Regions from separate parts of the Mesorhizobium sp. M8A.F.Ca.ET.057.01.1.1 genome, predicted to be linked through region 2. Evidence: predicted binding sites of a transcription regulator. Region 2 holds the regulator's gene; the other holds the start of a gene.
What was found. Region 2 encodes PhoB, which activates phosphate uptake and scavenging genes when phosphate is short. Its sites were predicted from a motif close to TGTCATNNANCTGTCAT; they were not measured.
Positions count from the first base shown of each region.

Region 1: a site for PhoB is predicted at 5,521-5,537, ahead of EJ077_RS19985 (LTA synthase family protein). Genes of this name have one in related genera too.

Region 1 covers NZ_CP034454.1:4,174,690-4,183,066, forward strand. Annotated here, with positions in the region: gene EJ077_RS19955 (YicC/YloC family endoribonuclease) at 1-293, opposite strand, end outside; partial or broken gene mltG (endolytic transglycosylase MltG) at 449-1,716, opposite strand; gene fabF (beta-ketoacyl-ACP synthase II) at 1,816-3,078, opposite strand; gene EJ077_RS19970 (acyl carrier protein) at 3,113-3,349, opposite strand; gene fabG (3-oxoacyl-[acyl-carrier-protein] reductase) at 3,562-4,299, opposite strand; gene fabD (ACP S-malonyltransferase) at 4,357-5,298, opposite strand; gene EJ077_RS19985 (LTA synthase family protein) at 5,543-7,504, shown strand; gene EJ077_RS19990 (pilus assembly protein) at 7,551-8,377, opposite strand, start outside.
Region 2 covers NZ_CP034454.1:768,599-776,975, forward strand. Annotated here, with positions in the region: gene EJ077_RS03520 (PAS domain-containing protein) at 1-112, shown strand, start outside; gene pstS (phosphate ABC transporter substrate-binding protein PstS) at 643-1,698, shown strand; gene pstC (phosphate ABC transporter permease subunit PstC) at 1,765-2,748, shown strand; gene pstA (phosphate ABC transporter permease PstA) at 2,752-3,603, shown strand; gene pstB (phosphate ABC transporter ATP-binding protein PstB) at 3,600-4,403, shown strand; gene phoU (phosphate signaling complex protein PhoU) at 4,429-5,136, shown strand; gene phoB (phosphate regulon transcriptional regulator PhoB) at 5,155-5,844, shown strand; gene EJ077_RS03555 (ROK family protein) at 6,088-7,332, opposite strand; gene xylF (D-xylose ABC transporter substrate-binding protein) at 7,597-8,377, shown strand, end outside.

The DNA of each region.
Region 1 (8,377 bases), 3.2 Mb from region 2:
TCCTGCAGCCGCTTGGCCAGGCCGGCAATATCCTTCAGAAACGCCTCGTTGACGATAGGTTGCGCCTGCGTGCCGGCAGCGCGGCCGATGGTCAGCGTTGCCTGGAAATTGCCGCGGGCGAAACGCTTCTGCAGCGTTTGCCTGACCACAGGCTCCAGCCGCTCGAATCCTTGAGGCAGCCGCAGTCGCACCTCGATGCTCTTGCCATTGACGGATTTGACTTCCCAGGCAATCGAGGTGCCGTCATGCTCGGCGACGGCCCGCGCGAAACCGGTCATGCTCTGCAAATTCATGTCGCCTGCACATCCCTGGCGCCTCACCCCGAAACCGGTTTTCCGGAGGGGCTAGCGCGGCTTAAAATGACCACGCCACGAGTGCGTCGAAATCGGACGCCTGGCGTTCCTTCAAATGTCAGGCCGCCGCCTTCCAGGCAACGCCTTTCTTCACCTTACTGGGCCGCGTCCGCATCACCGTCGGCATCGCCATTGTCGCCACCGGTGGCATCACTGGCGTCGGCAGGCTTGTCTGCGGCAGGCTTGTCGGCACTGCCGCTGGTACCGGCGGCAGCGGCGGCCTTGGCTGCGTCATCGGCCTGCTTCTTCTGCAGCGCGCGATAGCGGGCGACGTTTTCATTGTGCTCGTCCAGGGTCGCGGCAAAGACGTGGCCGCCCGTGCCATCGGCGACGAAATAGAGATCGTCGGTCTTCGACGGATTGGCCACGGCTTCGAGGGCCGCGCGGCCGGGATTGGCGATGGGCGTCGGCGGCAGGCCGCTGATCACATAGGTGTTGTAAGGCGTCTGCTTCTGGATGTCGGACTGGTAGATCGGACGGTCCGCCGGCTTGCCCTTGCCGCCAAACAGACCGTAGATGATGGTCGGATCGGACTGCAGGCGCATGCCCTTGGCCAACCGGTTCAGAAAGACGGCGGCCACGCGGGAACGTTCATCGCCCTTGCCTGTTTCCTTCTCGACGATCGAGGCCAGGGTGACAAAGTCCTCGACGCTGGCCAGGGGCAGATCCGGCGCGCGCCGCTGCCACACCTCATCGACCAGCTTCTTCTGATCGGCGAGCAGCTTGTCGACCATCTGCTGGCGCGTTGCGCCACGCGTGAAGCGCAGCGTGTCGGTGGCAAGGCTGCCCTCGGGGGCGTCTTAGCCGGCATATCGCCGCTCAGGGCGGGTTCGTCAGCGATGCGCTGCAAAGCCTGCTCGACCGTCAGCCCTTCGGGAATAGTCAGCGAGTACATCACCGACTTGCCGCTCTTCAGGAGTTCCATGATGTCGCGCATGGATGCCCGGGGCTTGATCTCGTATTCGCCGGCCTTGAGCGCGGAATCGTTGCCGAAGGCACGCACGCCGAGGCGGAATACGCGGGCGTCGCTGATCAGTCCGCGGCGCTCAAGCTGGTCGGCGATGTCCTGAACGCCAGTGTTGGGCTTGACGAGGAACGTGTCGCCATTGGCGGAAGGGCCGGGTTCGGTAAACTCCTGCTTGCCGAAATAGAGGGCCACACCCGCCGCCAGAACCATCAGCATCACCGAGGAGATGACGAAGTTCATGAACACGACGATCTGGCTGCGCGAAGCGCGCGACCGTTTCGGCGGCGGCGTTCCAGCCTCCGGCCGCAGCGCCTCGCTGGCCGTCTTCGGCACGATCGGCCCGGTATTCGCCGGCCTTTGCCCGAATTCTCCGTTGCCTGACGGATTTGTGTTCATTTCGCCCTACCGTTCGATCTCTCAACGAATCCCCTGCGGCAGAGTAGGGGCGAATATGGCAAAATTGACGGCACGCCAAAGCACCGCCCGGCAGCTCGGTCAGCCATTATAACGCTGGAAGACGAGCGAGGCGTTGGTGCCGCCGAAGCCGAAGGAATTGGACAGTGCCACGTCGATCTGGCGCGGGCGTGGCTTGTTCGGCACCAGGTCGATCGCGGTTTCGCGTTCGGGATTGTCGAGGTTGATGGTCGCCGGTGCGATATTGTCACGGATGGCGAGGATCGAAAAGATCGCTTCGGCGGCGCCGGCCGCGCCCAGCAAATGGCCGATCGACGACTTGGTCGACGACATCGAAATCTTGGACGCCGCATTGCCGACCAGCCGCTCGACAGCGCCGAGTTCGATCGTATCGGCCATGGTCGAGGTGCCGTGCGCATTGATGTAATCGACATCGGCCGGCGTAAGCTTTGCCCGGTTCAGCGCCGCCGTCATGCAACGGAAGGCTCCGTCGCCATCTTCGGCCGGTGCGGTGATGTGATAGGCGTCGCCGGTCAGACCGTAGCCGGTCACTTCGGCATAGATCTTGGCGCCGCGCGCCTTGGCATGCTCGAGCTCTTCCAGCACGACGACACCGGCGCCTTCGCCCATGACGAAGCCGTCGCGGTCGCGGTCGTAGGGCCGCGAGGCGGTTTGCGGGGTGTCGTTGCGCTCGGTCGAGAGTGCCCGGCAGGCCGCGAAGCCGGCGAGCGACAGTCGGGTCACCGGCGATTCGGCGCCGCCGGCCAGCATGATGTCGGCATCGCCGAAGATGATCAGCCGGGCCGCGTCGCCAATGGCGTGCGCACCGGTCGAACAGGCGGTGACGACAGCGTGGTTGGGGCCTTTCAATCCGTGCCGGATCGAAACCTGGCCCGACACGAGATTGATGATGTTTCCGGGAATGAAGAACGGGCTGATGCGGCGCGGGCCGCGTTCCTTCAGGATGATCGCGTTCTCGGCGATGCCCTCGAGGCCGCCGATGCCGGAGCCGATCAGCACACCGGTGGCGCAACGCTCTTCTTCGGTTGAAGGCTGCCAGCCGGAATCCTTCAGCGCTTCATCGGCGGCCGCGATCCCGTACAGGATGAAGTCGCCGATCTTGCGAAGTTCCTTCGGCTCAAGAATGGCTTCAGGATTGAGCGTACCGTTGGAGCCGTCGCCACGCGGAATGACGTGGGCGATCTTGCAGGCAAGATCGTCCACCTCGAACTCGGTGACGCGCTTGGCAGCGCTGCGGCCGGTCAGCAGTTGCTTCCAGCCGTGCTCGAAGCCCATACCGAACGGCGAAACCAGGCCAAGGCCCGTGACGACGACACGCCTCATCGCAGGTCCTCCCCGGTGACGACTGCGGAAAGCGTCAGGCCGAAGCCTTGTCGATGTACTTCACCGCATCGCCAACGGTCAGAATGGTCTCGGCTGCGTCGTCGGGGATCTCGACGCCGAATTCTTCTTCGAACGCCATGACGAGTTCAACCGTGTCGAGGCTGTCAGCGCCCAGATCATCGATGAAGCTCGCCTGCTCCGTCACTTTGTCGGCATCGACGCCAAGGTGCTCGATGACGATCTTTTTGACGCGCTCTGCGGTGTCACTCATTTGGGGCATCCTCGTCTTTTGTTTGTCTGTCTTCGTTAGCGGGCGGAATGCCGCTAATCAAGCTGAAAGATGGTCCTGCCGGAAACGCAACGGCCACGGACCGGTTTTTGCCCGAACCGCCGGGTTGCGGGCCGCATTACACGAAAAATAGCCGAGGTCCAAGCCGAAATGGTGGGTTTTCACAGCGCGGCGGTGTTGCTGCCGGAGCTCGCTCAGATCATCGCCATGCCGCCATTCACGTGAATGGTCTGCCCGGTTACGTAGGCGGCCTCGTTCGAAGCCAGATAAGCAACGGCGGACGCCACTTCGGCACTGGTACCCATGCGCTTGGTGGGGATCGCCGCCATGATCGCCTCTTTCTGCTTGTCGTTGAGCTTGTCGGTCATCGCCGATTCGATGAAGCCCGGAGCGACGCAGTTGACGGTGATGTTGCGGGTGGCGATTTCCTGCGCCAGCGATTTGGACAAGCCGATCATGCCGGCCTTGGAGGCGCAGTAGTTCGCCTGGCCGGGATTGCCGGTCACGCCGACCACCGAAGTGATGTTGATGATGCGGCCATGGCGGCGCCGCATCATCGGGTGGGTCAGTTCACGGGTCAGCCGGAAAACGGCGGTGAGATTGACCTCCAGCACCGTATCCCAGTCGGCGTCCGACATGCGCACGAACAGGCCGTCCTTGGTGATGCCGGCATTGTTGACCAGGATGTCGACGCCCTCGAGATCGGCCTCCGCCTTCTGGCCGAGTGCCTTGACCTCGTCACGATTCGACAGGTTGGCCGGGAACAGCTTGACCCGATCGCCCAGTTCGGAGGCCAGCGCCTCCAGTTTCTCGACGCGCGTGCCGTGCAGGCCGACGATCGCGCCCTGCGCATGCAGCACCTTGGCGATCGCCTCGCCGATGCCCCCCGATGCGCCGGTGACAAGCGCCTTGCGGCCGGTCAATTCGAACATTTTTGTCTCCAGGTTGAGAAGAGGGCACCCCTAATAGGGATGGTCTCAAATGGCGCTTTATGCAAGCGCCGCCAGTGCCGCCTCGACCTCGGCCGAGGAACCGACGGACGCGGTGGCGATGTCGCGGTTGATCCGGCGAGCCAGTCCCGAAAGCACCTTGCCGGCGCCGATCTCGTAAAGCGTGGTGACGCCGTTGGCGCCGAACCATTCCACCGTTTCGCGCCAGCGCACGCGACCGGTCACCTGCTCGACCAGGCGCCCGGCGATCTCGTCGGGATCGGTCGACGGCTGCACCGACACGTTGGACACGACGGGAACGACTGGCGCGGTCTTTGCCACGCCGGCAAGCGCCTCGCGCATGACGTTGGCCGCCGGCGCCATCAGCGCCGAATGGAAGGGCGCCGACACCTGCAGCATCAGCGCACGCTTGGCGCCCTTTTCGGTGCACAGTTTCGCTGCCAGCTCAACCGCGGCCTTCGCACCTGAGATGACAAGCTGGCCGCCGCCATTGTCGTTGGCGATCTGGCAAATCGAGACCTTGGCGGCCTCGGCGCAGGCATTTTCGACATCGGCCTGATCCAACCCGATGATCGCAGCCATGGCGCCCTCGCCGGCCGGCACCGCCGCCTGCATGGCGTTGCCGCGAATGCGCAGCAGCCGAGCGGCATCGGCAACGGAAACGAAGCCGGCGGCGGCGAGTGCCGAATATTCGCCCAGCGAATGGCCGGCGACATAGGCGACCTTGTCCTTCAGCGAGAAACCGCGCGCTTCCAGCGCGCTGATTGCCGCCAGCGATACCGCCATGAGGGCCGGCTGCGCGTTGGCCGTCAGCGTCAAGGTCTCTTCGGGACCTTCCCAGATCAGCTTCGACAGGTTTTCGCCGAGCGCATCATCGACTTCCTGGAAGATCCTGCGCGCTTCGGGAAAGGCATCGGCGAGATCCTTGCCCATGCCGACAGCCTGGCTGCCTTGTCCTGGAAAGGTAAATGCGACGGCCATGCGAGGGCTCCCCAGACTGGTTCTGCTTGCCTGATACTACGAATTTTCCCTGCCTGTGACGCAAGGCAGACCGCCAAGTCAAGCCACTTCAGCCCACGCCGAAAGCCGTATCCTCGCGCGAGTGCCTGTTCCGAAAGGGCTTTTTGGCGATCACACCTGATGAAAACCGCTCACGAATCGTTTGCTGGCTCTTCTTATTTCCGTCACAGGCGCTAGCTTTGCGTGACAATTATATGACAATCGAATGACGTGGGTTGTCTTTGGGTGGGAAGTTAAAGTGGCAAAGAGTTCCAAACGTGCCGGCAACGCCGCGCCGCAGTTCCTTGAAGACGATCCGTCCACCGGCTATCTGCCCGGCCGGAGATGGCCGGTCGTCCGTTACGGGCTGATCAGCCTGGCGATCTCGGCCGTCCTGGTGTTTGCCATCGAACTGATCGTGCGCGGTGATGTTGCCGGCACCGTTTCCTTCTTCCTGCAACCGTTCAAGCCGGGCTGGACCACCATCGTCGTGTTCGCGCTGGTCCTGATCGGCCTCGATGCCGTGCTCGGCCGCAGTCATCAGAGCCTGATGATCGTCGCGCCGCTGACCCTATCGCTGGCCTTTGTCGGCCACCAGAAGTCGCATTATCTCGGCGACCCGCTCTATCCGACGGACTTCCTGTACGCCCGGCAGATCTTCGCGCTGTTGCCGCTGCTGGTGCGCGAGCGGCCAATGACCGCGCTCGCCATGGTCGCGGGGATCGTGGCCGGCCTGTCCGTGCTCGTCTACGGCTGGCGGCTTTGGCGCCGTAAGGTTCCAGCCCTCAGCCACAAGGGCCGCCTTGCCCGGCTGACGCTGGCGGTGCCGCTGCTCGCCTTCTTCGTCTCGATCATGGACTACGCCACCTTCTCGTGGACCAGGGACCGGCTGCAGATCATCCCGATCATGTGGGACCAGAAGGAAAACTACGCCTCCAACGGCTTTGCGCTCGCCTTCGCGCTCAACGTGCCGATGGCACATGTCTCTGCCCCGCCGGGCTATTCCGACAAGGCAATCGCGGCGATCGACAGGCCCGATGTGACCGCCTCGGTGCCGGCCCAGAAGCCGGACATCATCATCGTCATGAGCGAATCCTTCTGGGATTCGACCAAGCTGCCCGGCGTCACCATCACCCCCGATCCGATCCCCAATGTGCGGTCGCTCCGCTCGGGCTCGATGTTTTCACCCGAATTCGGCGGCATGACCGCCAATATCGAATTCGAAGCGCTGACCGGCTTCTCGAACGCCTTCCTGCCGGCCGGCAGCATCCCCTACCAGCAATATGTACGCACCCCGACGCCGTCGATGGCGACCTTCCTGAAGAGCGAAGGCTATAGGGCACGCGCCATCCATCCAGGCACCAACTGGTTCTGGAATCGCGGCGCCGTCTATGCCGATTTCGGCTTCAACGACTTCAAATCGGAAGAAACGCTGCCGCCCATGGAAAAGCGCGGACCGCTGGCATCCGACGCCGCGATGACCGACGAGATCATCCGCGAAGCCGACGCCAGCGACGACCCGGTCTTCTTCTTCGCCGTCAGCCTGCAGAACCATGGCCCGTATGAGCCGAACCGTTATTCGAACCCGACCCACTCGGTGCAAGCACCGATCAGCCAGTGGGCGCGCGACTCGCTGCTCTCCTACGCCGAGGGTTCAGCCGACGCGGACCGAGGCCTCGAGCGGCTGATCGAATGGGCCAAGACGCGCGAACGGCCAACGATTGTCGCCTTTTTCGGTGACCATCTGCCGCCGCTCGGACCGGTCTATGTCGAGACCGGCTTCCTGAAGGACAACGTCGCGCCCCGCAAGGAACCGACGCCGGAGGCCGCTCTCGAACATCACGCGACTCCGTTGATCATCTGGTCGAACCGTTCGGGCCCAGTCGAGAATCTGGGGACGGTGAGCCCTGCGTTCCTGCCCTATCATATCCTCACCGCCGCGGGCATCACCCACCCCTACTACACCGGCTTCCTGGGCGAGATGCGGGAGCGCTATCGCGTTGTCGACCGCAACCTGCTGCTCACGCCGGCCGGCGTGGCCACAGCCGACTGGTCGCGCCAGAAAGAGATCGATCCGGCGATCCGCGACTTCCGGCTGATCCAGTACGACATGATGTTCGGCAAGCGCCATGCCGCGCCCGACTTCTTCCCCGAGACGGTCGACAAGGTTGTCGCCCATACGAGTTGAAGGTCTGGATCCCTCGGTTGTACCGCGCGCTCTCGGTATCGGGCGCTCAATTCGTCAGTTGCAGCTTCGAGAACTTGTTGGCGATCTGCTGAAACACTTTCGGCAGCTTGGCCGGATCGTTGACGGCATAATAATCGCTCGGATCGGAAGCGCAGGCGCTGTAAAGCGTGCGGTTGGCGGCGGTGTCGGACTGCAGCACCATCGTGTAAATCTGCACGCCCTGGTTCTTCAACTGCGTGCAGACGCTCTTCGTCCAGCCGTCGACATTGCGAGCCGCCGTCGTCTGATTGTCCGACCCGAAGCGGCCACCCGCCAGATAACCGTAGGACGTGTAGTCGGACTTCGTCGATTGCTGGCTGGCGCCGTAGACGACGTTCTCACCGTCGGTGAGCAAGAGCACGATCTTGCTGACGCCAGGCGTCTTGAATGGCGCGCCGTCGGTATAGGGCGCGCCGGGCGAGAGCACCCGCATGCCCCAGGACAGCCCCTCCGAGACGTTGGTGCCGGAGCCGTTCCATTCCGTCATCTGGCTCGCCGCCTTGCGCAATTTGTCGAAATCGTCGGTCAGGGGAACGACGGGGGTCGGGCAGGAACGGTTGGGACCAACAGTGACGGGAGTTCCTGTCTCGGTGATAAGTTCGTTGGCCGGTGCCACATATTTAGCGACCTTTTCCTTGGTGGGTTTGTCGGGATCGCTGTCGAGGCCGCTGAAGTCGATGGCGAGCCGGTTGCCGCCTTTCTGTTTGTCTAGCTTGACCGTGTCGCTGGTGTCGCTGAGATAGGAATTGTTGTAGTATTTTGCCTCATTGCCATAGGAACTGGACGGCACCTGCGCCTCTCCCGGATCATCCGGCGCAAAATAGGGAACGAACA
Region 2 (8,377 bases):
AGAGGCGGGCATGGACGACTATCTGCCCAAGCCGATCAGCCCCAGGGCCCTGCTCGAGAAGGTCGAGCGCTGGGTCGGCGCCGGCCGTCAGGTCCACCGCAACGCGGGATAGCACCCGCGTCGCCCGGATTTCAGGATCCGGCGAGGCAGATCGAGGGAATCAGCAAGGGATTGCTGCTACCCCTGCGTGCAGTGGCTATGGTGCGATCGCGCCATATCAAAGGCGGTCTCCAGCCGGAACAATAGCAAAATCGAATTCCGCTCTTCTCGGTTACGGGCGGGAGCAGCGACCGCCTGCAAGAAACAGCGTCACCTACCCCAACGGACCTGTTTTTGGCGATGGCCCGGCCATGACACGCTCTGGCTGCGAGCAACGCGCTCCCGTCCGGATTTTCTTCACGTGGGAAAGCTCGGTCGAATCCCGGGTGGTTTCAACTGTCGGACGGCTCAAGCCCCTGATTCCGGCGGTAAACCCGGACCGCGCCGCGAGTGCCGGGCATCAGCGCCTTTCCCGGTGCGGGCGACGCGTTACCGGGCTGACACGAAACTGTCATGCGACTGTTATAATCCAGGGCTATTGGCCTCAGCGGGCGCCGGAGGAAATGGCGCCGAGAGACCATCTTCCGAACAGGAGCAGGCCACATGAGACATTTCATCCGCTCGGCGGCCGTTGCGATTGCAATGGCTGCGGCGTCCACCCTCACCCTTTCCGCAGCAATGGCAGCTGACCTTTCCGGCGCCGGCTCGACCTTCATCTATCCGGTGTTCGCCAAATGGGCCGACACCTACAAGAAGGACACCGGCATCGGCTTGAACTATCAGTCGATCGGCTCGGGCGGTGGCATCAAGCAGGTCATCGCCAAGACCGTGACCTTCGGCGCCACCGACAAGCCGATGTCCGATGCCGATCTGGAAAAGAACGGCCTCGTGCAGTTCCCGATGGTGATGGGCGGCATCGTGCCGATCGTCAACCTCACGGGCATCAAGCCGGGCGAACTCGTCCTCGACGGCAAGACGCTGGCCCAGATCTATCTCGGCGCCATCACCACCTGGGACGACGCCGCGATCAAGGCGCTGAACCCCTCGCTCACCCTGCCGTCGACCGCGATCGCCGTCGTGCATCGTTCGGACGGCTCGGGCACGACCTTCAACTTCACCGACTACCTCGTGAAGCTTTCGCCCGACTGGAAGGACAAGGTTGGTTCGGACACGGCCGTCGAATGGCCGACCGGCGTCGGCGCCAAGGGCAGCGAAGGCGTTGCCAACACCGTCAAGCAGACCGACGGCGGCATCGGCTACGTCGAATATGCCTATGCCAAGCAGAACAAGCTGTCTTACTCCAAGATGCTGAATGCAGCCGGCAAGGTCGTCGAGCCGTCGCTCGAATCCTTCGGCGCCGCCGCTTCGAATGCCGACTTCAAGACTGCCAAGAACTTCAACGTCATCATCACCAACGAGCCCGGCGACGCCACCTGGCCGATCGCCGCCTCGACCTGGGTGCTGATCCACAAGGCTCCGGACGATGCCGCCGCCACCGGCGAAGCGCTGAAGTTCTTTGCCTGGGCCTACAAGGACGGCAAGGAAACCGCCAAGGCGCTCGACTACGTGTCGATCCCCGACAGCGTCGTCGACCTGATCAAGGCTTCGTGGAAGGCCGACATCCAGGCCGGCGGCAAGCCGGTCTACGCTGGCGAGTAATATCATCCGAAGGAGCGCCGCTTTAAGCGGCGCTCCTTTTTCTCAACACAAAGAGCCGAGCTTGCCATGAGTGCTGTTCAGGAAGCCTTGCCAGCCATCAAGGGCTCGCGCGATGCCATCGTCAGACGTTTCGCGTTGACGGACACGATCTTCCATGCGGCGACCCGTGCCGCCGCGATCCTGGTGCTGGTCCTGCTTGGCGGTGTCGCCATCTCGTTGTTTGCCGGTTCCTGGCAAGCGCTCTCGACCTTCGGCTTCTCCTTTCTGACCACGGAAAGCTGGAACCCGGTGACCGAGAAATTCGGTGCGCTGGCGCCCATCTACGGCACCATCATTACATCCGCCATCGCCATCCTGATTGCCGTGCCGCTCGGCATTGGCATCGCGATCTTTCTCACCGAACTTTGCCCGCGCCCATTGCGGCGCCCGATTGGCATGGCGGTCGAATTGCTCGCCGGCATCCCCTCGATCATCTACGGCATCTGGGGCCTGTTCGTGCTGGCACCGTTCCTGCAGACGACGGTGCAACCCTTTATCATCTGGCTGTTCCATGGTGTTCCCGGGCTTAACAACCTGTTTGCCGGCCCCCCCTATGGTATCGGCCTGCTCACCTCGGCGATGATCCTCGCCATCATGATCCTGCCTTTCATCACCTCGATCACCAAGGACGTGTTCGACACGGTGCCGTCGGTGTTGAAAGAGTCGGCCTACGGCATCGGTTGTACGACCTGGGAAGTGACGCGGCGCGTGGTCATTCCCTATACCCGGATCGGAATCATGGGCGGCATCATGCTCGCCCTTGGCCGTGCGCTCGGCGAAACGATGGCCGTCACTTTCGTCATCGGCAACGCGCACCGCATCTCGACTTCGCTGTTCGCGCCCGCCACGACGATCTCGGCGACCATCGCCAACGAATTCACCGAAGCCGTTGGCGATCTCTATACGTCCTCGCTGGTGGCGCTCGGCCTGATCCTGTTCGTCATCACCTTCCTCATCCTTGCCATCGCACGCTACATGCTGATGCGCATCGACGCCCGCACCGGAGCCTGACCGATGTCGACAGCCGCATCGCTTCACCAAAGCCGCAAGCGCAGGAATGGCGTGATGATGGCGCTGTGCGTCGTCGCCGCCGGCATTGGCCTCGCCTGGCTGGCGCTTATCCTCGGCGCGCTGCTCTACAAGGGCCTGTCCGGCGTCTCGCTGGCTGTGTTCACCGAAATGACGCCTCCGCCCGGCGACGCCGGCGGCCTGCTCAATGCCATCTACGGCAGCGTGGTGATGACGATCATCGCCGTGATCGTCGGCACGCCGATCGGCGTGCTCGCCGGTACCTACATGGCCGAATACGGTCGCTTCTCCAAGCTTACCACCATCGTGCGCTTCATCAACGATATCCTGTTGTCGGCGCCATCGATCATCATCGGCCTGTTCGTCTACGAGTTGATGGTGCGGCCGATGGGACATTTCTCCGCCATTGCCGGCGCCGTTGCGCTTGCCATCCTGGTCATTCCGGTCGTGGTGCGCACCACCGAGGACATGCTCAACCTGGTGCCGAACGCGCTGCGTGAAGCCGGCACCGCGATCGGCGCGCCGCGCTGGGTGGTCATCAAATCGGTCGCTTACCGTGCAGCGCTTTCCGGCATTGTCACAGGCATATTGCTCGCCATCGCCCGCATCTCCGGCGAGACGGCGCCGCTGCTCTTCACCGCGCTCAACAACCAGTTCTGGTCGAGCAATCTCAACGCGCCGATGGCCAGCCTGCCTGTCACCATCTTCCAGTTCGCTCTCAGTCCCTATGAGGAATGGCAGCAACTGGCATGGACCGGCGCACTCATAATCACCCTGACGGTTCTCGGCCTGAGCATTTTCGCCCGCAGCCTTACCGGACGCAGAGAGGACAGATGAAACCGATGTTGTCCACCGAGTTGAACACGCCCGAAGTGGCCGTGGATAAGGCCAAGATCGAGGTCAAGAACCTCAACTTCTACTACGGCCAGTCGAAGGCGTTGAAGGATATCAGCCTGTCGCTGCCCGAGCGCAGCGTTACCGCCTTCATCGGCCCGTCGGGCTGCGGGAAGTCGACGTTGCTGCGCGTCTTCAACCGCATCTACGAGCTCTACCCGAAGCAGAGCGCCGACGGCCAGGTGCTGCTCGACGGCCAGAACATCCTCGACCGCTCGCAGGATCTCAACCTCCTGCGCACCAAGATCGGCATGGTGTTCCAGAAGCCGACGCCGTTCCCGATGTCGATCTACGAGAACATCGCTTTCGGCGTCCGTCTCTACGAGAAGATCAGCAAGTCCGAGATGGACGGCCGTGTCGAACAGGCGCTGAAGCGCGCGGCATTGTGGACCGAGGTCAAGGACAAGCTCAACGCCAGCGGCCTCAGCCTGTCGGGCGGCCAGCAGCAGCGTCTTTGCATCGCACGCACCGTGGCGGTGAAGCCGGAAGTCATCCTGCTCGACGAACCGGCCTCGGCGCTCGATCCGCTGTCGACCGCCAAGATCGAGGAACTGATCGACGAGCTGCAGGCCGACTACACGATCGTCATCGTCACCCACAACATGCAGCAGGCGGCGCGCGTGTCGCGCCAGACGGCTTTCATGTATCTGGGCGAACTGGTCGAATTCGACAAGACCGAGAAGATCTTCACGTCGCCTCGCGAGAAGCGCACGCAGGACTACATCACCGGCCGCTTCGGCTGATATCACGCATACGAGGACCAGGATCATGGCCGAACACACAGTCGCAGCCTTCGATGAGGATCTCGGACAGATCAGCAGGCTTATCAGCGACATGGGCGATCTCGCCGGCACGATGGTCGGCGGTGCCACCAAGGCTCTGCTGAATTCCGACAACGCGCTGGCACAGCGCGTCGTCTCCGACGACGCCATCATGGATGCGCGCCAGCGCGAACTCGACGACCGCGCCATCACCCTGATCGCCAAGCGCCAGCCGATGGCCGACGATCTGCGTCATGTCGTCGGCTCGATCCGCATGGCGGGCGACCTCGAGCGCATCGGCGACCTTGCCAAGAACATCGCCAAGCGTGTCGGTTCCGTCGGCCTCGCCGCCACGCCGCGCGACTTGTCGCACTCGATCGACTCCATGGCGCAGCTGGTGCTGATCCAGGTGCAGGGCGTGGTCGAGGAATATGCGGCCGGCGATGCCGCCGCCCTCGCCAAGCTCAGGAATGACGACGAACGCATCGACGTCAAATATACCTCGGTGTTCCGCGAACTGCTGACCTACATGATGGAGGATCCGCGCAACATCACGGCTTGCACGCATCTCTTGTTCTGCGCCAAGAATCTCGAACGCATCGGCGACCATGTGACCAACATCGCCGAGAATGCGTATTATGTGCTGACCGGAACGCAACTGCCCGCCAACCGTCCGAAGCAGGACGAGACGGCGATGTCGGCGCCGGCGGCTTGACGATAGGATGATCTGCCAATGATCGCGCCACGCATCATGGTGGTGGAGGACGAGGAGCCGCTCGGCGTGCTCCTCCGCTACAATCTGGAATCGGAAGGCTACCAGGTCGAGGTGGTGCCGCGCGGCGACGAAGCCGAGATCCGCCTCCAGGAGAACGTGCCCGACCTCCTGGTGCTCGACTGGATGGTGCCGGCTGTTTCCGGCATTGAACTCTGTCGGCGCCTGCGAATGCGGCCCGAGACCGAGAGGCTGCCGATCATCATGCTGACGGCGCGCGGCGAGGAGAGCGACCGCGTGCGCGGCCTCTCGACCGGCGCCGACGATTATCTGGTCAAGCCGTTCTCGACGCCGGAATTCATGGCCCGGGTCAAGGCGTTGCTGCGCCGCGCCAAGCCGGAAGTGCTGTCCAGCGTGCTCAAGGTCGGCGACATCGTGCTCGACCGTGAATCGCACCGGGTCTATCGCAAGAAGAGCGAAATCCGGCTCGGGCCGACCGAGTTCCGGCTGCTGGAATTCATGATGCGCCATCCCGGCCGGGTGTTCTCGCGCAGCCAGTTGCTCGACAATGTCTGGGGCGAGACGATCTATATCGACGAGCGCACGGTGGACGTGCATGTCGGCCGGCTGCGCAAGGCGGTCAACAATGGCCGCATGCCCGACGTCATCCGCACCATCCGCGGGGCTGGATACGCGATCAGGGAAGACTAGGTCGAGGGCGGCTACGCCCCTGACTTCGTCATCCACGGGCGGCGCAGACCCGAGGATCCATCCCGGGACCTCGACGCGTCGCCGCAGTGCGGAATTCTGCACCGTTGCACTCTACGATCGAGGTCCCGGCATGGATCCCAGGGTCTCCTCGACGCCGCTTCGCGGCTGCTCCGCCCAGGGATGACGACCTTGAGGGTGCTCGGCCAACCTCCAGCATTGGTGGTGATTCACCGGAGCGTTAGCTCAGGCGATGCTCTTCCCAGCACCGCCTCTCGCCTGCACGCCCGGCGCGAAAATCTCCTGGTCGACGAAGCTCAAGGCGCGCATGGCGCAGCCTTCGCGGATGAGCGGCAGTTCGTTCGGCTCGGTGTCGAAGGAAATCGATTCCGAATGCTGGCCGCCGGCGGTCTGGGCGATGGCCTCGCGCAAGGCCGGCTCGATCAGGTCGAAGGCGGCGGCACTGACGCCGACCATGGCGACCGGCGCCGGGTCGATCAGCGCAAACAGACTGCCCAGCCCATAGCCCAGCGCCTCGCCGGCCTTGCGATAGGCTTCGCGCTCCGGTCCGTCTTTCTCCCTTGCCGTAGCGGCGAGTGTCCGCATCTGCGCGTCGCTGACATCGGCGACCGGTTCGGCGTCCTCGCCAAGCTGCCTGGCATTACGCCAGATGGCATAGTTGCCGGCATAGGCCTCGACGCAGCCGCGCCGCCCGCAGCGGCAGAGCGCGCCGCCCGGGCGATGGATCATGTGGCCGAATTCGCCGCCCGATGAATGCGTGCCGGTGAACAGCTCGCCCTTCAGCACCAGGCCCATGCCAATGCCGTGCGAGAGCAGGATGGCGATGAAGTCGTCGCGGTACCGTTGGGGGTCGCGCCAGCGCAGCGCCACCGCCATCATGTTGCAGTCGTTCTCCATCGTGGCGGGGATGCCGAATTCGGCTTCGAGTATGTCGGCGAAGGCAATGTCTGTCTGTGGCGTGATCGGCGACCACAGCATGGCACGCGCCTTGGTGTCGGTGATGCCCTGGATCGCCAGCGCGATGCGGGCAACACTGCGGACATCGAGATCGGGGTCCTCGATGCGGCGGCGCACTATTGCCGTGCATTCGCCGATAAGCGCCTCGCGCGACATGGTCAGCGTGTCCAGCCGGCGCTGTTCCTCGGCGACCACCTGGCCGGCATAATCGATGACGGCGACGGATAGGAAATTCAGCGACAGCACCACGGTCATCACAGCCGCGGCCTCGGGGTTGAGGCCGAGGCCAACCTGCGGCCGGCCGCGTTTGAGTAAGCCGGCCTCGTTCGGCTTGCCTTCGGTCAGGATGCCCTCGCCGATCAGGTCGGCGGATATCGCCGATATGGTCGAGTGGCTGAGGCCGGTGCTGGCGGCGATCTCGGTGCGCGAGGGCTGACCCTCCCGACGCACCGCTGCAATCACCATTGCGCGGTTGCGCCGGCGCAGATCGTCGTGGCGGATTCCCACCGACATGCTTTTCCTCCCGGTTGCCGCGGTTCTTGATCCCCCTCGAATACCTCCGGCAACAGGGTCAAATACTGGCAGAAGCGGCTGGCGCTGTCATTTATTTATTGCGAGGCTCGAAAAAAAGTTTCCAGCACCTCAAAATCCATCAGAATCGATGTTGACAGTGTTCCGGCGATGGACCAGTGTTTTTTCGAGGCTCGAAAAAATAGAGCCTTTGTGCCGGCCTTCGGGCCAGTTTGGTCGCGCCATACGCGGCGCAGGGAGGATATCATGAAGAGATTCACAGCCGCCATCCTGGCGGGTGTCGCCATGTCGCTGACGCTGGGGTCGGTCGCGCAGGCAAAGGACAAGGTCATCGGCGTTTCCTGGTCCAATTTCCAGGAAGAGCGCTGGAAGACCGACGAGGCCGCCATGAAGAAGGCAATCGAGGCCGCGGGCGACAAGTACATTTCCGCCGATGCGCAGTCCAATCCCGGCAAGCAGCTGACCGATGTCGAGAGCCTGATTTCGCAGGGCGCCAATTCGCTGATCATCCTGGCGCAGGATGCTTCGGCGATCGGTCCGGCTGTGCAGAAGGCGCTCGACGAGGGCATTCCGGTCGTCGGCTATGACCGCCTGATCGAGAACAAGGACGTCTTCTACCTGACCTTCGACAACAAGGAAGTCGGCCGCATGCAGGCCCGCGAAGTGTTCAAGGTGAAGCCTGAAGGCAACTACGTCTTCATCAAGGGCTCGGGTGCCGACCCGAATGCCGACTTCCTGTTCTCGGGCTCGATGGAAGTGCTGAAGGAAGCCATCGACTCGGGCAAGATCAAGAATGTCGGCGAGGCCTATACGGACGGCTGGCTGCCCGCCAACGCCCAGAAGAACATGGAGCAGTTCCTCACCGCCAATGACAACAAGGTCGACGCGGTGGTCGCGGCCAATGACGGCACCGCCGGCGGCGTCGTCGCGGCGCTGACGGCGCAGGGGCTCGCCGGCACCGTGCCAGTCTCTGGCCAGGACGGCGACCACGCAGCGCTCAACCGCATCGCGCTCGGCACCCAGACCG